Pedobacter sp. W3I1: one gene and its partner. The protein of the gene in region 2 interacts with the protein of the main gene of each other region in a pairwise test. Links are inferred from orthologs where the notes say so. Each region holds a gene or a part of one and is shown on either strand. Other genes may lie near its edges. The genes, in order: rpe and eno.

Region 1 (3,196 bases), 1.4 Mb from region 2 along the record:
CCTTTCTGATATTTTAGGTGATGAAGATCATTTAGGTGATATGGACTTTAAAGTAACTGGTACCGAAAACGGTATTGTTGCTTGTCAGATGGACTTAAAAATAAACGGTTTATCTTACGAAGTTTTAACTAAAGCTTTGCTACAGGCTAAAGAAGGTCGTTTACACATCTTAAACGAGATGAAGAAAACCATCAGCTCACCTAACGAAGATTACAAACCACATGCTCCGCGTATTGTTTCTTTAACAATTGATAAAGAATTTATCGGTGCAATTATCGGCCCTGGAGGTAAAATTATCCAGGAAATGCAACGCGAAACTGGTGCTTCAATTTCTATCGAAGAAGTTGATGGCAAAGGTATTGTAGAAGTATTTGCAGATAACAAAGCAGCTATTGATGCGGCGGTTACCCGTATCCGTAACATCGTTGCTAAACCAGAAATTGGCGAAGTTTACCAAGGTAAAGTAAAATCAATTATGCCATTCGGTGCATTTGTTGAGGTTATGCCAGGTAAAGATGGTTTATTACACATCTCTGAAATTTCATGGGAACGTTTAGAAACCATGGACGGTGTATTAAAAGAAGGTGATAAAATCGAGGTTAAATTATTAGACATCGATAAACAAGGTAAAATGAAACTTTCTCGCAAAGTTTTATTGCCAAGACCAGAAAAACCAGCTGCGCCACAAGCGTAAAAAAGTCCGATATCCGCAAAGTCGGTAAGTCGGAAGATATTAATGATTAGCCCTTTCGGTGTAAAACTGAAAGGGCTTTTTTGTTTTAAATCGACTTAATGCGCTTCGTCATGCTGAATTTATTTCAGCATCTTTATTTCTTAACTTAAAAACTTCAGAGTTCTTTTGTAACTTGCATCGTAGCGTCATGCTGTCCAGATTTTATATCGGGATTAGCACCTTACCTGCTATTAAGATCCTGATCCCGAAATTTCGGAACAGGGTGACGATCGTTTTTAGATTTTGCTGATACAAATTATAATAACAATTTATTTACCGAATTAAAGAATTAAAGCTTAAATATGAAATACATCATTGCCCCATCTATACTTTCTGCTGATTTCGGCAACTTACAGCGCGATATTGAAATGATTAACCACAGTGAGGCCGATTGGTTCCACGTTGATGTGATGGATGGTGTTTTTGTGCCCAATATTTCCTTCGGTTTCCCGGTAATGGCTGCAGTAAAAAAGCATGCTACTAAACCGTTGGATGTACACTTAATGATTGTGGAGCCTGATAAATTTATCGGTGAATTTGCGAAAGCAGGAGCGGATCGAATCACCGTACATTACGAAGCGTGCACACACCTGCATAGAACTATTCAGTTAATTAAAGCATCTGGCTGCAAGGCTGGTGTGGCTTTGAACCCTCATACGCCAGTAACCTTATTGCAGGATGTAATTGAAGATCTTGACCTGGTACTCATCATGTCGGTTAATCCTGGTTTCGGCGGGCAAGCTTTCATTCACAATACCTACAAGAAAATAAAGGATTTAAAGGCCTTAATTCAAGGGGTAAACGAAAACTTAATTATTGAGGTTGATGGAGGCGTTGGTTTGCAAAATATTGCTACATTAGCATCAGCAGGTGCCAATGCTTTTGTGGCTGGAAATGCAATTTTTGCCACGGATAATCCATCAGAAACCATTTCCAAAATGAAAAGCCTGACAGTTAGCGTTATAAATATTTAATAGTTAATGTTTTATTGCTAAATTGTTTTTAGGATGAGGCGGATACAGTCTTAATACCTGATACTTTTGCCTTGATACTAAAAATGCTCAAATTTCGGCTGATCCTTTTCCTTTTAATTGCTGGTTGCGGTTTTGCTATAGCTCAGCCTTTAGTTAGAGTTTCGGGGATAGTTTATAGCGATGAAAAGTTGCCATTGTCTCAGGTTACCGTTATCGTTCTCGGACAGGCGCAATCAACAGTTACAGATGAATTTGGTGTATATACCATTTATTCAAAATCTAAAACATTTAGCATTAAATATTCGCTTCTGGGTTATCAACCTCAAACGATAAAGTTTAATGAGCGCTCAGGGTCGCGGATTACCAAACAGGTAAATTTAATACCCAATATTAATGAATTAGAGCAGGTTAACATTACCAATAAACAGAATCAGCTAAGTAATACCACTACCATTAATATTGCAGATGTTTCATCAATGCCATTGGTTTCCGGCAATTTTGAAACCATGCTCAAAACGCTGCCTGGTGTATCTACAAATAACGAATTAAGTGCCCAATATAGCGTTCGGGGAGGCAACTTTGATGAAAATCTGATTTACATAAACGATGTAGAAATTAACCGGCCAGTGTTGATCCGCAACGGACAGCAGGAAGGGTTAAGTTTTATCAATTCAGATCTGGTGAGTAAAGCAAAATTCTCTGCAGGTGGCTTTGAAGCGAAATACGGTGATAAACTTTCATCGATTTTAGATATCAGGTATGATAAGCCCGATAGTAATCAAACTATTTTTAGTACCAGTCTTTTAAATACCTCGTTAACTACTAAAAAAGATATTCAAAAACAGCTTTCTTTTGGCTGGTTTACGCTATAAAAACAATTCGAGCGTATTGATTAAACAGGATGAAAAGGGGAGTTACAGTCCAAATTTTGCCGATGCTCAGTTCTTATATCAATATGATTTTTCATCAAAATTAAATATCAGTTTTTTAGGGAGCTTTAACCTCGGTCAGTTTAAATTGGTGCCTACCAACAGGGAAACTCAGTTTGGGACTTTGAGCACAACATTAAGGTTAAATGTTGATTATACCGGACAAGAGATTGATGATTACCAAACTGCAGGCAGTGCCGTTACCGCTACCTATTCACCTAAACCAAACCTGGTAATCAAGTTTATAAACAGTTATTTTAGTACGATTGAAAGAGAACGTTTCGATATCAACGGCAGTTATATTTTTGATGAAGTGGACAATACTTTTTCAGGTGAAAATTTTGGCGTGATCAATAAAAACAGGGGTATTGGCAGTTATTATAATTATGGAAGAAATAGTTTTAAATACCCAAATCTTTGCTTCTGAAATAAAAGTAGATCAGAATTTTAACAATCATGTTTTTTCCTGGGGTTTAAAATTCGATAATTCGAAATATAACGACCAATTGAACGAGTACAATTACACTGATTCTGCGGGTTTTATTTTACCGGACAATTCG
Region 2 (3,171 bases):
GCCATTCGAATCGGATAGAAAGTAGTCTTAACGCTAGCCCAACTACAGCAGCTGTAATGGTAGCCAGCATTTCACTTCCGTGAAAATGTTCTATCCCGATATAAACAGCGCCCGTTACGATCGCTGCACTGGCATAAATCTCCTTTCTAAAAAGAAATGGTACTTCATTACAAAGTACATCACGAAGCACACCACCTGCACAGCCTGTTATCATTCCGCTGAAAAGTACAATTAAGTAAGACAAATGGATTTCCTGTGCAACCTGACAGCCAATAATGGTAAAAACCACTAAGCCTAATGCATCTAGATAAAGAAATAGCTTTTTAAGTTTCGTCATGATTGATGCGATAAATGCAGCGAGTAATGCTGCTACCGCGGTAATCACTAAATATTCTGGATGTTCTACCCAGCTCATCGGATAATGGCCAAATAATACATTTCTAACCGTGCCACCACCTAATGCAGTAACCCAGGCAATAATACAAACACCAACCCAGTCCATATCACGTCGGCCTGCAGAAAGTGCTGCGGTCATGGCTTCAGCTGTTATGGCGATAATGTAGAGAATATGCAGCATGGCGTAAGTTGAAACGTTACAGGTAAAAGTTGGAAGGTTCGTTGGTTAGATAAATTAATTGTTGAGGGAGTCCTCTATGGCTTAACTGTTAACTCCAAACTGCCAATTGCTAACCGGGAACTACCAACTGAAAACTAATCCTTTTTCTCTTCCTGAATAATCACGAAAACATCTTCATTGTCTTTTTTCATGAAGTATTTTTCGCGGGCAAATTTTTCAGCCGTATTCAGATTGGTATTCAGTTCGTTTAAATCTTTTTTAACCTGGGCGGTTTCTTTCTCGAAATATTCCTTTTCTTCCTGCAGTTTATTCGCCTGACTGCGATATTCATATTGCGACATCATATCGTTTTTGTCGAAAAATAGCATCCACAGCGCAAAAGCGACAGTAGCAAGGAAATATTTATTGCGGAAAAGATCTATTAAACGTTTCATATATTTCTCGAAAACCGTTATTTATACCTTGCAGGTTTTAAAAACCTGTAAGGTGTGTAGAACAAATATAGTATTAAAATAAAAACATCCGAAGATTTAAAATCTCCGGATGTTTTCCAAATAAGTTTTTCAACTTGTTAACATTATAGCCTTGGGTTTAAACCCAAGGCTATAATTATTTTTTAGCGTATTTGAATTTTGAACCAATGAAACGAGCGTTTTCACCTAATTCTTCTTCAATACGTAATAATTGATTGTATTTTGCAATCCTGTCAGAACGTGATGCAGAACCAGTTTTAATTTGTCCACAGTTTAATGCAACAGCTAAATCTGCAATTGTAACATCCTCAGTTTCGCCAGAACGGTGACTCATTACCGAAGTATAACCACTGTTTTGTGCTAAAGTTACGGCATTGATGGTTTCAGTTAAAGAACCAATCTGGTTCACTTTTACCAAGATTGAGTTAGCCGTATCTTCGTCGATACCACGTTGTAAACGGGTTACGTTAGTTACAAATAAATCATCACCAACCAACTGAACGTGGTCGCCGATTTTATCCGTTAAGCTTTTCCAGCCAGTCCAATCGTTTTCGTCCATACCGTCTTCAATAGAGATAATTGGATATTTTGCAGAAAGATCAGCTAAATATTGTGCCTGCTCTTCGCTAGAACGAATTACTCCAGTAGCGCCTTCAAATTTAGTATAGTCGTATTTACCATCTTTGTAAAACTCAGAAGATGCACAGTCTAGAGCTAAACAGATTTGTGAACCTGGTTTGTAACCAGCAGTTTCGATTGCTTTTAAAACCGTTTCAATTGCATCTTCAGTACCATCAAAAGTTGGTGCAAAACCACCTTCGTCACCTACTGCAGTAGATAAACCTCTATCGTGAAGAATTTTTTTCAAGCTATGGAAAACTTCAGTTCCCCAACGTAAAGCTTCAGAGAAAGAAGGTGCGCCAACTGGCATAATCATAAATTCCTGGAAAGCGATAGGCGCATCAGAGTGTGAACCACCGTTAATGATGTTCATCATCGGAATTGGTAAAGTATTTGCGTTAACACCACCAATATAACGGTATAATGGTTGACCGATTTCATCAGCAGCAGCTTTAGCAGCAGCCAAAGAAACACCTAAAATTGCGTTAGCACCTAAGTTACCTTTGTTTTCGGTACCATCCAGGTCTAACATGATTTTATCAATTGTATTTTGCTCAAAAACATCAATACCTCTTAATGCATCAGCAATTTTAGTATTTACATTTTCTACAGCTTTTAAAACACCTTTACCCAAATATGTAGATTTATCTCCATCACGTAATTCAACAGCCTCATATTGTCCAGTAGATGCACCGCTTGGTACAGCTGCACGGCCAAAAGCACCTGCTTCTGTTACAACTTCTACTTCTACTGTTGGATTGCCTCTCGAATCGAGAATTTGTCTGGCATGGACATTAACGATTATGCTCATTTTTATTTAATTTTTTATTGATTTTTTAACCTGCTTAGTGTATAAAGTACAATTACTAAGCGCAACATCAAAGTTAGTATTATTTTTAAATAAATAAAGCGTTTTAAGGGTTAATGTTATGATAGTTGTTCAAGTTAATCAACGGTTAATTTTAAGTTAATATAGGCTATCTGTATTGCCGGATGAATGTCGTCATCTCGACTGAAGCGCAGCGAAATGGAGAGATCTATGTACAGTATAATGCCGATAGATTTCTCCACTGCGGTCGAAATGAGGGTTATTTATTTCTTTGCTTCAGCTAAAAGTTCTGAATTAAGACGTACATATTCGTCAACCTTTTGCGTCTTTGCAGCATCTATACCTTGCTGTGCTGTAGCTGATGCTCCCGCTTTATCGCCCATTTTTAATTGGATACGGCCTTTCCACAGTTTAAACCATGGTGCTTTAGGATCTGATTTTTCTGCTTCAGTCATCCACTCTAATGCGGTTTTTAAATCTTTTCCATTTTGATAATAATACATTGCAGCATTAAAATAGGGCTTTTTTTCGCCTTTCATCGCTTCAGCAATATTAGCCATCACTTTTTCATCAATAGAAGTAGTAATATTAATGGCAAAGGCATTGTTCTCCCACATCATATTTAACGTTGCAGAAGTTTCGCCAACAGCCGAAAATTGCATGGTAAGGGT

What was found.
Region 1: the proteins of eno (region 2) and rpe interact in binary tests that used the Escherichia coli proteins (3 or more experiments, as listed by UniProt). The link is inferred for Pedobacter sp. W3I1 from one-to-one orthologs.

The regions. Positions count from the first base shown.
Region 1 is NZ_JAUSXN010000001.1:3,061,954-3,065,149, forward strand. The notes cover bases 14-2,871. They hold rpe (ribulose-phosphate 3-epimerase), read left to right. Parts: upstream 14-1,035; coding sequence 1,036-1,707; downstream 1,708-2,871. Other genes in these bases: pnp (polyribonucleotide nucleotidyltransferase), read left to right, coding at 14-694; QF042_RS12740 (carboxypeptidase-like regulatory domain-containing protein), read left to right, coding at 1,791-2,579; QF042_RS12745 (hypothetical protein), read left to right, coding at 2,560-2,871. Also shown: more of pnp, read left to right, coding at 1-13; more of QF042_RS12745, read left to right, coding at 2,872-3,063; QF042_RS12750 (TonB-dependent receptor), read left to right, coding at 3,023-3,196. UniProt on the Escherichia coli protein: Catalyzes the reversible epimerization of D-ribulose 5-phosphate to D-xylulose 5-phosphate.
Region 2 is NZ_JAUSXN010000001.1:1,686,845-1,690,015, forward strand. Bases 335-3,167 are described here. They hold eno (phosphopyruvate hydratase), read right to left. Parts: upstream 2,483-3,167; coding sequence 1,187-2,482; downstream 335-1,186. Other genes in these bases: QF042_RS07255 (trimeric intracellular cation channel family protein), read right to left, coding at 335-577; QF042_RS07260 (septum formation initiator family protein), read right to left, coding at 712-1,011; QF042_RS07270 (DUF2911 domain-containing protein), read right to left, coding at 2,764-3,167. In the rest of the region: more of QF042_RS07255, read right to left, coding at 1-334; more of QF042_RS07270, read right to left, coding at 3,168-3,171. UniProt on the Escherichia coli protein: Catalyzes the reversible conversion of 2-phosphoglycerate (2-PG) into phosphoenolpyruvate (PEP). It is essential for the degradation of carbohydrates via glycolysis.